2 regions of the Streptomyces sp. MMCC 100 genome follow, and region 2 is predicted to be linked to the other one. Evidence: riboswitches for the same ligand, from Rfam matches in the RefSeq annotation. Region 2 holds a riboswitch; the other holds the start of a gene.
The links. Region 2 has a riboswitch for thiamine pyrophosphate ahead of thiO (glycine oxidase ThiO). Riboswitches for the same ligand answer to the same signal wherever they lie in the genome.
Positions count from the first base shown of each region.

Region 1: another riboswitch for thiamine pyrophosphate. It lies ahead of ABS735_RS28620 (thiamine ABC transporter substrate-binding protein); the one in region 2 lies ahead of thiO (glycine oxidase ThiO).

Region 1 is NZ_JBGORK020000001.1:6,213,032-6,221,529, forward strand. Features, by position in the region: gene ABS735_RS28615 (ABC transporter permease) at 1-1,110, opposite strand, end outside; gene ABS735_RS28620 (thiamine ABC transporter substrate-binding protein) at 1,086-2,177, opposite strand; TPP riboswitch at 2,257-2,362, opposite strand; gene rlmN (dual-specificity RNA methyltransferase RlmN) at 2,401-3,513, opposite strand; gene ABS735_RS28630 (phosphatidate cytidylyltransferase) at 3,687-4,862, opposite strand; gene frr (ribosome recycling factor) at 4,862-5,419, opposite strand; gene pyrH (UMP kinase) at 5,600-6,358, opposite strand; gene tsf (translation elongation factor Ts) at 6,565-7,401, opposite strand; gene rpsB (30S ribosomal protein S2) at 7,496-8,419, opposite strand.
Region 2 is NZ_JBGORK020000001.1:1,543,602-1,552,099, forward strand. Features, by position in the region: gene bfr (bacterioferritin) at 1-366, opposite strand, end outside; gene ABS735_RS07105 (sulfite oxidase-like oxidoreductase) at 559-1,206, shown strand; gene ABS735_RS07110 (deoxyribonuclease IV) at 1,229-2,128, opposite strand; gene pknB (Stk1 family PASTA domain-containing Ser/Thr kinase) at 2,163-4,115, opposite strand; gene ABS735_RS07120 (thiazole synthase) at 4,373-5,167, opposite strand; gene thiS (sulfur carrier protein ThiS) at 5,170-5,379, opposite strand; gene thiO (glycine oxidase ThiO) at 5,376-6,602, opposite strand; TPP riboswitch at 6,600-6,711, opposite strand; gene ABS735_RS07135 (NAD(P)/FAD-dependent oxidoreductase) at 6,834-8,108, shown strand; gene ABS735_RS07140 (Rv2175c family DNA-binding protein) at 8,150-8,498, shown strand, end outside.

The DNA.
Region 1 (8,498 bases), 4.7 Mb from region 2:
GGAGTTGCCGATCGCCTCGATCGGCGGGACGAGGAAGGCGCCGCCGTCCTCGCGGGTCAGCGCCCGGTAGTAGCCGAAGCCGGACGCGCCCAGCGACCGCTGGACCAGCACCGCGAGCGGCAGCACCAGCAGGACGACGACCACGCCCAGGACCCCGGCGAGCAGCGTCCACTGCCCGGCTCCGCGCGGCCGGCGCGCGGTCGTGGCCGCGTCCACCAGCCGCAGAGCCGTCTCGCGCCGCCGTACCGTCCAGGCGTGCACGGCGAGGACGGCGGCTACGGCCGCGAACTGGATCAGCGTCAGCACGGCGGCCGTGGACAGGTCGAAGACCTGGGAGGTCTGGCGGTAGATCTCCACCTCCAGGGTGGAGAAGGCGGGGCCGCCGAGGATCTGGACGACGCCGAAGGAGGTGAAGGTGAACAGGAAGACCATCAGCGCGGCGGCGGCCACGGCGGGCGCCAGCGCGGGCAGCGTGACCTGCCGCCAGGCCCGCAGCCGCGAGGCGCCGAGCATCCGGGCGGCCTCCTCCTGCCGCGGGTCGAGCTGCGACCAGAGGCCACCGACGGTGCGGACGACGACGGCGTAGTTGAAGAAGACGTGCGCGAGCAGGATCGCCCACACCGTGGTGTCCAGGCGCAGGCCCCACAGCTCGTCCAGCAGCCCGCCGCGCCCGACCAGGGCCAGGAACGCCGTGCCGACGACGACCGTCGGCAGCACGAACGGCACGGTCACCACGGCCCGCAGCACCTGTTTGCCGGGGAAGTCGAAGCGGGCGAAGACGTACGCGCCGGGCAGGGCGATCAGCAGTGTGAGCGCGGTGGACGCCAGCGCCTGCCAGGTGGTGAACCACAGGACGTGCCGCACGTCGGACTGCGCGAGCACGTCCCCGATCCGCCCGAGCTGCCAGGCCCCGTCGACCTTCAGGCCGCGCGCGACGATGGCGGCGACGGGGTAGGCGAAGAACACCGCGAAGAACGCGACGGGCACGGCCATGAGGCCGAGCCGCGCCGCGCTCCCGCGCGCGGTCCCCGTCGGCTTCACCGCCGACTTCACCGCCGTCTTCACCGCCTGCTTCCCTTCGTGTCTCACTTCAGTACGAGCGAGGTCCACGACTTGACCCACTGGTCACGGTTGTCGGCGATCTTCGCCGGGTCGAGGGTCTGCGGGTCCTTGGCCTGGGGCCCGAACTTCGAGAACGCCTCGGGGATCTGCGCGCCCTCCCGCACCGGGTAGACGAACATGTTCAGCGGCATGTCGTCCTGGAAGGGCTTGCTCAGCAGGAAGTCGAGGAGTGCCTTGCCGCCCTCGGGGTTCTTCGCGTTGCTGAGCAGGCCCGCGTACTCGACCTGCCGGAAGCAGGTGCCGTCGGCGACACCCGTGGGGGCGGTGTCCGGCTGCGGGTCGGCGTAGATGACCTCGGCGGGCGGGGAGGAGGCGTAGGAGACGACGAGCGGGCGGTCGCCCTTGGCCTTCTTGCCGCCGGACGAGCCGGAGAACTCCTCGTTGTACGCCTGCTCCCAGCTGTCGACGACCTTGACGCCGTTCGCCTCGAGCTTCTTCCAGTAGCCCTCCCAGCCCTCGTCGCCGTACTTGGCGGCGGTGCCGAGCAGGAAGCCGAGCCCGGGCGAGGAGCTGCCTGCGTTCTCGGTGACGAGCAGGTCCTTGTACTCGGGCTTGACCAGGTCGTCGAAGGACTTCGGCGGAGCCAGCTCGTGCTTGTCGAAGTACGCCTTGTCGTAGTTGACGCAGATGTCGCCGGTGTCGACGGGCGTGACCCGGTGCTTGTCCTGGTCGGTCCGGTACTCGGGCAGGACGAGGTCGGAGCCCTTCGCCTCGTACGGCTGGAACAGGCCGTTGTCGAGGGCGCGGGACAGCAGGGTGTTGTCGACGCCGAAGAAGACGTCGCCCTGCGGGTTGTCCTTGGTGAGGACGGCCTTGTTGACGGCCTGCCCGGCGTCGCCGTCCTCAAGCACCTTGACCTTGTAGCCTGACTTCTTCTCGAAGGCGGCGATGACGTCCTTCGACGCGGCCCACGAGTCGTGGCTGACCAGGGTCACGGTCTTGGAGTCGCCGGAGCCGCTGCCGCCGGCCTCGTCGGACGACGATCCGCAGGCGGCCAGCGTGCCGACCATGCCGAGCCCGACGGCCAGGACACTGACCTTCTTGGTGATGCTCACTGAATTCCTCCTGGGTGACCAGGAGAAGACGCGGCCCCGCCCGGGACCCCTGGCGAGGGTCCCGGGCAGGGCGCAACAGCTCGAGTGATGACCGATCTCCCTACCCAGAATGACCTGGGCCAGGTTCGGAGGGTCTGCGGCCGGTGCCGCACTCTCAGCGCTGTGGCGCTCCCCTGTCGGAATATGAAGATGTGACTGCGCTTACGTACTTCCGCCGGTCAGGTTACCGCTCGCTCGCGGCGAGCTGACCACACGCCCCGTCGATCTCCTGTCCACGGGTGTCCCGGATCGTCACCGGCACACCGTGCGCCGCGATCGCCTCCACGAACGCCTTCTCGTCCTCGGGCCTGGACGCGGTCCACTTGGAGCCGGGCGTGGGGTTGAGCGGGATCAGGTTGACGTGCACGGGCCTGCCCTTGAGCAGCCGCCCGAGACGGTCGCCGCGCCAGGCCTGGTCGTTGATGTCGCGGATCAGGGCGTACTCGATGGACAGCCGGCGACCGGACTTCGCCGCGTACTCGAATCCGGCGTCCAGCACCTCGCGCACCTTCCACCGCGTGTTGACGGGGACGAGGGTGTCGCGCAGCTCGTCGTCGGGGGCGTGCAGCGAGATGGCGAGGCGGCACTTGAAGCCCTCGCCGGTGAAGCGGTGGATCGCCGGGACGAGGCCGACCGTGGAGACGGTGATGCCGCGCTGGGAGAGCCCCAGGCCGTCCGGCTCGGGGTCGGTGAGGCGGCGGATGGAGCCGACGACGCGGTTGTAGTTGGCGAGGGGCTCACCCATGCCCATGAACACGATGTTGCTGAGCCGCGCGGGGCCTCCCGGGACCTCGCCGTCCCTGAGCGCCCGCATGCCGTCCACGATCTGGTGCACGATCTCGGCGGTCGACAGGTTGCGGTCCAGGCCGGCCTGGCCGGTGGCGCAGAACGGGCAGTTCATGCCGCAGCCGGCCTGGGAGCTGATGCACATGGTCACCCGGTCCGGGTAGCGCATGAGGACGGACTCGACGAGCGTCCCGTCGAACAGCTTCCACAGCGTCTTGCGCGTGGTCCCCTGGTCGGTCGACAGGTGCCGCACGACCGTCATCAGCTCGGGCAGCAGCGCCTCCTGGAGCCCCTGGCGCGAACCGGCGGGGATGTCGGTCCACTGCTCCGGGTCGTGCGCGTACCGCGCGAAGTAGTGCTGCGAGAGCTGCTTCGCACGGAACGGCTTCTCACCGATCGCGGCGACAGCCTCCTTGCGCTCGGCAGGCGTGAGATCGGCAAGGTGCCGCGGCGGCCGCTTCGCTCCGCGGGGTGCGGCAAAGGTGAGCTCACCGGGGGCTGGACGGGCCACGGTCGGACAACTCCTCATGACGGCGGGCCTGTGGCAACCCCCCGCTTCTGCGGGGACAACGGCAGAGCCATGCCGAAGCCAGGAGACCTCACTGGAATACCCCCGCATCGGCGGGGACACACGGAAGGGCCCGCAGCAGACGCCGCAGGCCCTTCCATGCTACCGGACGACTGTCAACCCGACCCGACGAAGATCACCAGCAGCAGCCACACCACCGGTGCCGTCGGCAGCAGGGAGTCGAGGCGGTCCATGATGCCGCCGTGGCCCGGCAGGAGGGTGCCCATGTCCTTGATGCCGAGGTCCCGCTTGATCATGGACTCGCCGAGGTCGCCCAGGGTGGCGCTGACGGCGACCGCGAGGCCGAGCAGCAGGCCCTGCCACCAGGTGCCGTCGTCGATCAGGAAGTGCGTGCACAGCGCGCCCGCCGCCATCGCGAACGCCACCGCTCCCAGCAGGCCCTCGCGGGTCTTGCCGGGGCTGATGCGCGGGGCGAGCTTCTTCTTGCCGAAGCGCCAGCCGACGGCGTAGGCGCCGGTGTCGCTGACGACCGTCAGTATCAGGAAGACCAGGACGCGCCAGGCCCCGTCGTCCGCCATCAGCATCATGGCGACGAACGTGGCCAGGAACGGCACGTAGAACGCGGCGAACAGGCCCGCGGTGACGTCCTTGAGGTAGCCCTCGGGCGGCTCCGTCATCCGCCAGACGAGGACCGCGAGCGCCGTGAGCGCCATGGCGATCCACGCCCCCTCGGCACCGCGCGCATAGCCGGCGACCACCATCGCCGCGCCGCCGATGGCGAGCGGCACGAGGGGCGCCTTGATGCCCTTGCGCTCCTCCAGCCGCTTGGTCAGCTCCCACAGGCCCACCACGACGGCGACCACGATCACGCCGACGAAGACGGCCTTGACGACGAACAGCGACGCGATGATCACCACGCCGAGGCCGACGCCGACCCCTATCGCGGCCCCCAGGTCGCGCCCCGCGCTCTTCTTCTGCGGCGGCTGGGGCTGCGCCGGCTGCGGGGCGTCGGGCATGGGCTCCGGATTCTGCGGCACCGCCGCATACGGCTGCGCCGACGGGTTCTGGTCGCGATACGGCTCGTCGCGACCGAGCTGGTCGTGGAACGGCTCGTCCCGGAACAAGGGACCGCTCAGCCGAGCGGTCCCCTGGTCGTCGTCCTGGCCTCCGCCGTGTTCGGGTACGTCGGGCACGATGGGCATGGGGCGAGTCTGCTGCGCGTAGTGCGCATCGTACGCGGGACCCGCCGGGGCGGCGCCCTGGACGGGTCCCTGGTCGGACGGCCCCCAGTACCCGGCTTGTGGCGGCGCTCCCCAGGAAGAGTCGTTCATCAGACCTCGAGCAGCTCCGCTTCCTTGTGCTTCAGGAGCTCGTCCACCTGCGTGACGTACTTGGCGGTGGTGTCGTCGAGCTCCTTCTCCGCACGGCGGCCCTCGTCCTCGCCGACCTCGCCGTCCTTGACCATCTTGTCGATGGCGTCCTTGGCCTTGCGGCGCACGGAGCGGATGGAGACCTTGGCGTCCTCGCCCTTGCTCTTGGCGACCTTGATGTAGTCGCGGCGGCGCTCCTCGGTCAGCTCGGGGAACACCACCCGGATGATGTTGCCGTCGTTGCTCGGGTTGACGCCCAGGTCGGAGTCGCGGATCGCCTGTTCGATGTTGCGCAGGGCGCTCTTGTCGAAGGGGGTCACCACGGCCATGCGCGGCTCGGGCACGGAGAACGAGGCCAGCTGGTTGATCGGCGTCAGCGCGCCGTAGTAGTCGGCCACGATCTTGTTGAACATCGCCGGGTGCGCACGGCCGGTGCGGATCGCGGCGAAGTCCTCCTTGGCGACCACGACGGCCTTCTCCATCTTCTCCTCGGCCTCGAGGAGGGTCTCTTCGATCACCACTTGCTCCTGCGTGTCTTGAGTAGGCCCGGCTGCGGTTCCCCTACGGGGCGGCGGCCGGCTGCGTCGCGTTCTTCCTGCACGGTTCCCGACCGGCGGGACATTGTCCATCCCCCGGCCCGGTCCCGTCCCGTCCGTCCCCCGGACAGGTGGCGTCCGCGGACGGGGGGTGTTCTCCGGTCAGTCCCGGCTGCCCTGGTCACCCACAAGCGTGCCGATCTTCTCACCCTTGACGGCGCGGGCGATATTGCCCTCCTTCAGCAGCTCGAAGACCACGATCGGGAGGCTGTTGTCGCGGCAGAGCGTGACGGCCGTGGCGTCGGCGACCTTCAGATCGCGGGTGATGACCTCGCCGTAGCCGAGCGCGTCGAACTTCACGGCGTCCGGGTTGGTCTTGGGGTCGGAGTCGTAGACCCCGTCCACGCCGTTCTTGCCCATGAGCAGGGCCTCGGCGTCGATCTCGAGGGCGCGCTGGGCGGCGGTGGTGTCGGTGGAGAAGTACGGCATGCCCATACCGGCGCCGAAGATGACCACGCGGCCCTTCTCCAGGTGGCGCACGGCGCGCAGCGGGATGTAGGGCTCGGCGACCTGGCCCATGGTGATGGCGGTCTGCACGCGGCAGTCGACGCCCTCCTTCTCCAGGAAGTCCTGGAGGGCCAGGCAGTTCATCACGGTGCCGAGCATGCCCATGTAGTCGGAGCGGGCGCGGTCCATGCCGCGCATCTGCAGCTCGGCGCCGCGGAAGAAGTTGCCGCCACCGATGACGATCGCGATCTGCGCGCCGTCCCGGACGACGGCCGCGATCTCGCGGGCGATGGCGTGCACCACGTCGGGGTCGACGCCCAGGCCCCCACCGCCGGAGAAGGCCTCTCCGGACAGCTTCAGCATGAAGCGGCCGCGTACTTTGCCGTCGTCGCTCTTCTCGGCCTTGGTGGTCATGGAGATCTCGCCTCTTTTACGTGGGTCACACACACGAAGAAGGCCACTGCCGGTGGGGGCGTGTTTCGCATCCCATACGCGGCAATGGCCTCCTCGTCAGATCTGCTGTCGTCCGCCGCCACGCGCGCGTACGCAACGACATACGCGAACGGCGCCGACGACTGCCGTCGACCCTACCGGGGTCGTACGTCCGTCGCGGTACGGACTCAGATGCCGACCTTGATGCGCGAGAAGCGCTTCAGGCTGACACCGGCCTCTTCCAGCACCTTCTGGACGGACTTCTTGTTGTCCAGGGCGTAGGGCTGGCCGAGCAGGGTGGCGTCCTTGAAGAAGCCGTTGAGGCGACCCTCGACGATCTTCGGCAGGGCGGCCTCGGGCTTGCCCTCGGCGCGGGTGGTCTCCTCGGCGACGCGGCGCTCGGTCTCGACGACCTCGGCCGGGACGTCCTCCTTGGAGAGGTACTTCGGCGCGAAGGCGGCGATGTGCTGGGCGACGCCCTTGGCGATCTCGGCGTTGGGCTTGTCCAGCTCGACGAGGACACCGATCTGCGGGGGCAGGTCGGGCATCGTGCGGTGCATGTACGCGGTCACGTAGCCGCCCGAGAACTGCGCGAAGCGGTCCAGGACGATCTTCTCGCCGAGGTTGGCGTTGGCCTCGTCCACGTACGCCTGGACGGTCTTGCCGGGCTCGATCTCGGAGGCCAGCAGGGCCTCGAGGTCGGCCGGGGCGGCCTTGGCGACGTGCTCGGCGATGGCCGTGGCGACGTTCTGGAACTTCTCGCCCTTGGCGACGAAGTCCGTCTCGCACTTCAGCTCGACGAGGACACCCGAGGTGTTGTCGTCGGCGATGATCGAGACGACGGCGCCGTTCTCGGCAGAGCGGCCCTCGCGCTTGGCGACGCCCTTCTGGCCCTTGATGCGGAGCGCCTCGACGGCCTTCTCGACGTTGCCCTCGGCCTCGTCCAGCGCCTTCTTGCAGTCCATCATGCCGGCGCCGGTGAGCTCGCGGAGCTTCTTGACGTCGGCGGCGGTGTAGTTCGCCATGATTCCGGAATCTCTCTCGAAGTCTGAAGATCTACGGGCCGGACGGCGGGGGCTGTGTGGCCCCCGCCGTCCGGAACCCGAAGGTGGTGAGGGGTCAGGCCTGCTCGGCGTCCGCGGCCGGAGCCTCGGCGGCGGGCGCCTCGGCGGCAGGGGCCTCGGCAGCGGGGGCCTCGGCGGGGGCGGCCTCGGCAGCCGGAGCCTCGGCGGGCTTCTCGGCGGCCTCGGCGTCGTCCTTCTTCTCGGCCTTCTCGCCCTCGAGCAGGTCGCGCTCCCACTCGGCGAGCGGCTCGCCGGCGGCCTTCTCGCCCTTGGCACCACCGGCGGCACCGGAGCGGGCGATGAGGCCCTCGGCGACGGCGTCGGCGATCACGCGGGTGAGCAGGGTGACGGAGCGGATCGCGTCGTCGTTGCCCGGGATCTTGTAGTCGACCTCGTCGGGGTCGCAGTTGGTGTCGAGGATGGCGACGACCGGGATGTTGAGCTTCCGGGCCTCGCCGACCGCGATGTGCTCCTTCTTGGTGTCCACGATCCAGACGGCGCTGGGCACCTTGGACATCTCGCGGATACCGCCGAGGGTCTTCTCCAGCTTGGCCTTCTCGCGGGAGAGGACCAGCAGCTCCTTCTTGGTGAGGCCGGAGGCGGCCACGTCCTCGAAGTCGATCTGCTCGAGCTCCTTGAGGCGCTGCAGGCGCTTGTAGACGGTCGAGAAGTTGGTGAGCATGCCGCCCAGCCAGCGCTGGTTGACGTAGGGCATGCCGACGCGGGTGGCCTGCTCGGCGATGGCCTCCTGCGCCTGCTTCTTCGTGCCGACGAACATGACCGTGCCGCCGTGGGCGACGGTCTCCTTGACGAACTCGTAGGCGCGGTCGATGTACGACAGCGACTGGAGCAGGTCGATGATGTAGATGCCGTTGCGCTCCGTGAAGATGAAGCGCTTCATCTTCGGGTTCCAACGGCGGGTCTGGTGACCGAAGTGGACGCCGCTTTCCAGCAGCTCCCGCATCGTGACGACGGCCATGGCCGTATCTCCTTGATTTTCTCGGTTGTGCCGCGCGAGCCGGACGGCTCCCGCGCCTGACGCCCGGATGCGCCTGCCA
Region 2 (8,498 bases):
CGCCTCGAAGACGTTGGCCGACGTGATGTCGTGCTTGGCCCGCATCACCTCGATGCCCCGGCGCAGCCGGTCGATCGCCTCGAGCTCGATCTCCCGGTCGGCCTGGAACATCTCGGTCACGCTCTGGCCGACCCGCACGTGGAAGAGCCGCTGGTAGTTCGGCAGGCCGTCCAGGAGCAGGATGCGGTCGGTGAGCACCTCGGCGTGGCGCATCTCGTCGAAGGACTCCGCGCGCGTGTACTTCGCGAGCTTGGTCCAGCCCTTGTGGTCCTGCAGCTTCGCGTGCAGGAAGTACTGGTTGATGGCCGTGAGCTCGGCGGTCAGCTGCTCATTGAGGAACTCGATGACTTCCGGGTCGCCCTGCATCGCTTGACGCTCCTTCGAACGGGAACAGGCGTGTTGCGCGGCATGATTGCACCGGAGTCGAAGATCGTCCAGTAAGTGTTGACTTAGTAAGTAAGTACAGGCTTAGTCGCCTTGGCGGAGATTGAGGGTGGTTTGCCCGAATGTAAGTGGGGCGGGTCAGGGGCATCGGTCCGGGTCTGTCAGGATGGAGGCATGGGTCAGCCGGTGGAACACGGATCGGGAGAAGACGGTTCGCAAGGAGCGTCGCGGTTCGAGCTCCCACCCGGGCAGCGACTGCAGCGCGGCTGGCCCGTCACGCACTACGGCCCGGTCCCCAAGTTCCGCCCGGAGCGCTGGGAGTTCCGGGTCTTCGGCGCCACCACCGACGACGAGAAGCACGGCTGGGCCCACGACGAGTTCACCGCCCTGCCGTACACCACGGTCGTCGCCGACCTGCACTGCGTCACGAAGTTCAGCATGCTCGGCTCGGAATGGGGCGGCGTTCCGGCCACCACGATCCTGGACCTCGCCCCGCCCGCACCCGGCGTCACCCACGTGATGGTGTGGGCCGAGTACGGCTTCAGCTCCAACCTCAGACTGTCCGACTTCGCCGCCGAGCGCACCCTCTTCGCCACCCACAAGGACGGCGAGCTGCTCACCGCCGAGCACGGCTTTCCGCTGCGGCTGGTCGTCCCGCACCTGTACGCCTGGAAGGGCCCGAAGTGGGTCCGCGGCATCGAGTACATGACCGCCGACCGGCGCGGCTTCTGGGAGGAGCGCGGCTACCACAACATCGGCGACCCGTGGCGGGAGCAGCGCTACTCCTACCAGGAGGAGCCCGGGGACGGCCCCGAGCTGTGACCCGCCGCGGCCCCCTCGGGGGTCAGCCGTCGCGCAGCTTCTTGAGCCGCTCCACGTCCGCCGCGTGCCCCTCCTTGCCGCCGGGTGTCTCGATGACCAGCGGCACGCCCTCGGTCGCCGGGTGGGTCATCAACGCCCGGAACGGGTCCTCGCCGATGTGACCGGCGCCGATGTTCTCGTGGCGGTCCTTGTGCGCGCCGGCCACGTCCTTGGAGTCGTTGGCGTGGATCAGCTTCAGCCGGCCCTCGCCGACGGTGTCCACCAGCAGGTCGAGGGTCCGGTGCATGCCGGACGGACCGGTCAGGTCGTGGCCGGCCGCGAAGATGTGGCAGGTGTCCAGGCACACGCCCAGCTTGGGATGGGCGTCCAGCGCCTCGAAGTAGGGCCCGAAGTCCCAGGTCCGCGAGCACAGCGAGGCGCCCTGTCCGGCGGTCGACTCGAGGAGCAGGTACGGGTCGTCGTCGTGGGTCAGCTCGTCGAGGAGCGGCAGCATGTGCTCCCGCACCTGCTTCAGCGCCACCGACCGGTCCCGTCCGCCGGTGGCGCTCCCGGTGTGCACGACGACGCCGAGCGCCCCGATGGCACGCGCACGCCGCAGCGAGTGCCGCAGCGACTCCACCGACCGCTCCACCGTCGCCTCGGTGTGCGAACCGAAGTTGATCAGGTACGGGGCGTGCACGTACGCGGGGGTCGACCCGGCCGCGCAGGCCTCCCGGAAGGCCTCGTCCTGCTTCGGGTTGCCGGCCGGCGTGGCCCAGCCGCGCGGGTTGGCGACGAAGACCTGCACGGTCTCCGCCTTCAGCTCACGGGCGTAGGAGAGCCCCACGGAGTGCAGCCCGCCGGCCACCGGGACGTGGCCGCCGACGGGGTTGCGGGGGAGGGCGGCGGGGATGGCCGAGGGGGCGGACTGTTGACTCTTCACCCATTCAGGGTGTCATGCGGCGGGCGGTGCCCCGTCACCTGATGGTGATCTTGATGGTGGACCCCTCGGGAGCCGTGTCCCCGCCGTCCACGGACTGCTTCTTGACGGTGTCGCCGAACAGGCCGAGCAGACCGCGGTCCTCGTCCACGTCGAAGCCCGCGTCCTCCAGCTTCTGCTTGGCGTCGTCCACGCTGTCGCCGACCACGTCCGGGACCTCGATCATCCGGGGGCCCTTGGACAGCGTGAGCGTCACCGTGTCGCCCTCGGCCGCCCGGCCGCCCGGGTCCGGCGTCTGCCGGGCGACCTGGCCGCTGTCGTACTCCGAGTTCACCCGCTCGTCGGCGACCTTCACCTTCAGGCCGGCCTCCTCCAGCTCGTCCCGCGCGTCGTCCAGGTCGTCGCCGGTGACGTCCGGGACGTCGACGGGGCTGCCCTTGCTGACGACCAGGGCGACCGCGGAGCCCGCGCGCACCGTGGTGCCCGACCGGGGCTTGGTGGAGATCACGAAGCCCTTGGCCACCTCGTCGCTGAACGCCTTGGTCACCATGCCGGGCTGCAGGCCCTCGTCCTCCAGCAGCTTGCGCGCCCGGTCCAGCTTGTAGCCGGCCACGTCCGGCAGCTTCACGGTGTCGGGGCCGTCGGAGACGGTGAGCGACACGGAGTCGTTCTTCCGGATGCGGTCGCCCACCCCGGGATCGGTGCTGATGACCTTGCCGCGCTCCACGGTGTCGCTGTAGGCGTGCCGCACCTTGCCGACGTCAAGACCGGCCTCGTCCAGCCGGTCCCGGGCCTGCGCCTCGGTCTTGGACAGCAGCGGCGGCACCTTGGTGAACTGGCCGGAGTTGATGTACCAGACGCCCGTACCGACCCCGAGCACCAGCAGGACGGCCACGACGATCGCCAGCGGACCGCGCCGCGGCCGGCGCAGGCGGGACCGGGGCGGGGCCGGCGGGGGAGCCGCCAGCCGGCTGGTGCGGTGGACCCCGTCCGCGGCGAACCCGCCGCCCGTGCCGTCGCCCTCGTCCTCGTTCACCGGCAGGGGGCGAGGCATCGTCAGCGCGCGCGGGATCACGCTCGTACGGTCCTCGGCGTTGTCGTGCTCCGCGGCGAGCGCCTGCGGCGGCACCGCGTCCAGCTGGGCCGCGCTCAGCGCCTCACGCGCCTCGCGGGCCCGCGCGAGCAGCGCCACGGCGTCGTGCGGCCGGATCTCCGGGTTGCGCGCGGTCGCCGCGGCGACCAGCTCGTCCAGCTCGAACGCCATCTCCGGCACGGCGGCCGACGGCGGCGGCACGTCCTCGTGGAGGTGCTTGTAGAGCACTGCCGCGGCCGAGTCCCCGTCGTGCGGCTTGGCGCCGGTCAGCATCTCGTACAGCACGACACCGCACGCGTACACGTCGACCCTGGGGTCGGCCGTGCCGTGCTCGATCTGCTCGGGCGCCAGATAGGAGACGGTGCCGAGGACGGCGCCGGTGGTGCTGGTCACGGTGTTCACGGCGCGGACCAGGCCGAAGTCGGCGACCTTGACCCGGCCGTCGTCCCCTATCAGCACGTTCTCCGGCTTCATGTCCCGGTGCACGAACCCCGCCCGGTGCGCGGCGCCGAGCGCGGCCAGCACCGGCTCCAGGATGTCCAGTGCGGCCCGCGGCCTGAGCGCCCCGCGCTCGCGCAGCACGTCCCGCAGGGTGCAGCCGGCGATGTACTCCATCGCCAGGTAGACGTACGCCCCCTCGGCCCCCTGGTCGAAGACCTGGACGACATTGGGGTGGTCGAGCCGGGCCACCGACTTGGCCTCGCGGATGAACCGCTCGACGAAGGTGGCGTCGGTCGCGAGCGTCGGGTGCATCACCTTCAGCGCGAGCACGCGGTCCAGGCGGGTGTCCACGGCCCGGTAGACCGTGGCCATCCCGCCGACCGCGATCCGCGCCTCGACGCGGTACCGGCCGTCGAGCATCTGCCCGACGAGAGGGTCCTGAAGGGTCGTGTCCACGCAGGTGAGTCTACGAGCCGCCACGGACACCCCGCGCCGCTGCCCGAAATCGGGGCGGGACTGAAGCGGAGCTGTGACGTACCGCACCCCCGCTGCGGGCAGTCGTGCCGCTGGGGCGACGGGGCCCCCTCGCTCGAGCGAAACCGTGAGTGGGGGAGGGTGGGCGATGGGGGCACCTCCCAGGCCGTTCAGGCACTGGGGGAGGCACCCCGCAACGCCGGGCTGCGCACCCCCCGCCCGGCCCCGACACCGGTGCGCTAGAAAGCGGGCCGCTCCGGATCCAGTACCGCCAAGCCCTCCGCAGGAGAAGACGCCTCGGCGAAGTGCCGCCGGGGAATCCGCCCCGCCCGCCGAGCCAGCCGCCCCGCCTCCACGGCGTACCGCATCCCCTCCGCCATGAGGACCGGCTCCTGCGCCCGCGTCACCGCCGAGGCCAGCATCACACCCGCACACCCCAGCTCCATCGCCAGCGCGACGTCCGACGCCGTACCGGCCCCCGCGTCCAGAATCACCGGCACGCGCGCGTGCTCCACGATCAGCTGGAAGTTGTGCGGGTTGCGGATCCCGAGCCCGGAGCCGATCGGCGAGCCCAGCGGCATGATCGCCGCGCACCCGACGTCCTCCAGCTTCCGCGCGAGCACCGGGTCGTCGTTGGTGTACGGCAGCACCGTGAACCCGTCGTCGACCAGCGTCTCCGCCGCGTCCAGCAGCTCGACCGGGTCCGGCAGCAGCGTGCGCTCGTCGGCGATGACCTCCAGCTTGACCAGGTCGGTGCCGAGCGCCTCGCGCGCCAGCCGCGCGGTGAGCACCGCCTCCCCGGCCGTGAAGCAGCCGGCCGTGTTGGGCAGGACGCGGATGCCGAGCCGGTCGAGGACGGACAGCACGGACCCGTGCACCGAGGCGTTCACCCGCCGCATCGCGACGGTCGTCAGCTCCGTCCCGGAGGCCACCAGCGCGCGCTCCAGCACGTCCAGGCTGGGCGCCCCGCCCGTACCCATGATCAGACGGGACCCGTACGACGTACCGCCGAGGACAAAGGGATCGTCGGCCATGGTCAGCCTCCTTGGACAGCGGTGAGGACCTCGACGCGGTCGCCGTCGGCCAGAGCGGTGGCGGGCCACTGCGCGCGCGGGACGACGGTTTCGTTCAGGGCGGCGGCCACTCCGGACGGCGCCGCGGTGAGCGTGCCCACCAGCGCGTCCAGGGCCGTGCCGGCAGCCACCTCGCGCGGCTCGCCGTTGACGGAGATGTGGAGAGGACTCATACGGGCTGCTCCGAAAGTTCCGAGGGTGCCGGGAGTTCCGGGAGTGCGGGGGCGGGGCCGAAGCGCCGCGGGGTGAAGGGACGGGCATCGTCCGGCAGCTCCCCGGTGGTCAGGGCGTGCGCCATGACGTCGCCGGTGACGGGGGTGAGCAGGACGCCGTTGCGGTAGTGCCCGGTGGCCAGCAGCAGGCCGTCCAGAGCGGTCGGGCCGAGCAGCGGCGCGTTGTCCGGGGAGCCGGGGCGCAGACCCGCGCGGGTCTCCGTCAGCGGCAGCTCCGTGATGCCGGGAACCAGCTCGTGGGCGTCGCGCAGCAGCTCGTAGACGCCGCCCGCGGTGACCGTCGTGTCCCAGCCCAGCTCCTCGCTGGTGGCGCCGACGACCAGCTCGCCGCTCTCCCGGGGCACCAGGTAGACGTGGTTGCCGCGCACCACGGCGCGCACGGTCCGGTTCAGCAGCGGCGCCTGCGACCGCGTGCGGGGCATGGTCAGCCGCAGCACCTGACCCTTCACGGGCCGCACCGGCGGCAGTACGGCCTCCGGCACGCCCGACAGCCGCCCGCTCAGGCTGCCCCCGGCCAGCACCACCCGCCCGGCTTCCAGCGCCGTGCCGTCGGCGGTGACGACACCCGTGGCCCGGTCCCCGCGCCCGACGGTGAGCCGCTCGGCCCACGCCCGGTGGAAGGCCACGCCCGCCTGTTCGCAGGCGGCCACCAGCGCGCGGGCGAGACGACGGGGGTCGATCTGATGATCGCCGTCCACCCGGAGCCCCCCGCGCACGCCCGGCGCGAGCATCGGCTCCAGACGCCGGCACTCACGCCCCGACAGCCACTCCGACTCCAGGCCGGAGCGCTGCTGGAGCGCGTGCAGCTCGCGCAGGTGGGCGCGGTCGTCGGCGTCCAGTGCGACGGCGAGCGTGCCGCAGCGGCGGTAACCGAGGTCGTGACCGGTCAGCTCGGTCAGCTCGGCCGCGAACTCCGGATAGCGGCGGGCCGAGGCGAGGTTCAGCGCGAGCAGCGTCTCCTCGCCGTAGTGCAGCTCCGTGACGGCGGCCAGCATCCCGGCCGCCACCTGGGCCGCCCCGCCGCCCGGCTCGGGATCCACGAGGGCCGTGACCAGCCCGCGCTGCGCGGCCCGCCAGGCCGTGACCAGCCCGATGATCCCGCCGCCGACGACGAGCACGTCGGGTGTACGAGGCGTACGAGGCGTGTGTGGTGGAGACGACATGGGCGTCCAGCCCCTCCCTTCGCCGGCATGACCCGGATCAGGTTCGTACGGTCGGAGGCCGCCAGCCTCCCTCTCAGCCCGGTGCGTCCGGGCTCCCGCGAGTGCCTTACGTCGGCCACCCTAGCCCGCAGCGTGTCGCACGTGTAAGGGAGCCTCCGCGGCCGGGGACGTCGCGCAGCTCACCGTGCGCGAGCGCTGACTGACGATTTGCCAGGTGTCTATGGTGATCAGGTGAGTGAGCAGACGCGGGGACAGGGACCGGCAGCGGACGCGGAGCGCCGTGTGGTCGTGGTGGGCGCCGGGATGGCCGGCGTGCAGACCGCGGTCGCCCTGCGGGAACAGGGCTTCACCGGCACGGTGACCCTGATCGGTGCGGAGCCGCACCAACCGTACGACCGCCCCCCGCTGTCCAAGGCCGTCCTGCTCGGCACCGCCGAGGGCTCCGCCTTCGACGTCGACTTCGAGGCACTCGGCATCACCCTGCGGCTGGGCTGCGAGGCCCTGGGCGTCCGCCCCGACGCGCACGTCCTGGACACCGCCGAGGGCCCCGTGCCCTACGACGTCCTGGTCCTTGCGACCGGCGCCGAACCGGTCCGGCTCCCCGGCGCCGAGGGCGTGCCCGGCGTGCACCTGCTGCGCACCCTGGACGACGCCGAACGGCTGCGCCCGGTGCTCGCCCGGCAGCACGACGTCGTGGTCGTCGGCGCGGGCTGGATCGGCGCCGAGTTCGCCACCGCCGCGCGCGAGGCGGGCTGCGCGGTGACCGTGGTGGAGGCCGCCGACCGGCCGCTGGCCGACGCGCTGCCCGCCGAGGTGGCCGCGCCGATGACCGCCTGGTACGCCGACGCGGGCGCTGAACTGCGCACCCGCGCGCGCGTGGAGCGCGTCGAGCCCGGCGGCCCCGGCGAGTCCGGCCGGGTCGTCCTCGACGACGGCACCCGCCTGCCCGCCGACGCGGTCGTCGTCGGCATCGGCGCCCGCCCGGCCACCGGCTGGCTCGCCGGCTCCGGCATCGCCCTCGGCGCGCACGGCGAGGTCCTGGCCGACGACCGCCTGCGCACCTCCGCGCCGGACGTCCACGCGGTGGGCGACTGTGCCTCCTTCCCCTCCGCCCGCTACGGCGAGCGACTGCTGGTGCACCACTGGGACAACGCCCTCCAGGGGCCGCGCACGGTCGCCGCCGGCATCGTCGGCGCCCCGGGCGGCGAGGCCCCGGCCGCCTACGACCCGGTGCCGTACTTCTGGTCCGAGCAGTTCGGCCGCTTCGTCCAGTACGCCGGTCACCACACGGCCGCGGACACCACCCTGTGGCGCGGCGACCCGTCGAGCCCGGCCTGGACGGTCTGCTGGCTGCGCGAGGGCCGCCTGGTCGCCCTGCTGGCGGTGGGCCGCCCCCGCGACCTGGCACAGGGCAAACGCCTGATCCAGGCGGGTACGACGATGGACCCGGATCTGCTGGCCGACCCGGCGAAGCCGCTGAAGGCGGCGACGGCGGCGACGGCGTAGTCCGGTTTCCGAGTGTCAGTGCCAGGTGGCAGGCTTGGGGCGTGACCGAGATTGACGCAAAGACCGATGCTCTCGTGCCCGCCTGGCTCACCGTTCCCGACATCGCCGAGAAGCTCGGTGTCGAGGTGACCCGGGTACGCCAGCTGATCAAGGAAGGCCAGCTCATCGCCGTCCGCCGCGGTGAGAACCGCGCACTGCACGTCCCCGCGGCCTTCATCGACGAGGACAAGGTCGTCAAGGGCCTGGTCGGGACGCTGACGCTGCTGCGGGACGACGGCTTCACGGCCGAGGAGATGCTGGAGTGGCTCTTCACGCCGGACCCGAGCCTGCCCGGCACCCCCGCCCAGGCGCTGACCGAGAATCGCGGTACGGAGGTGAAGCGCCGCGCCC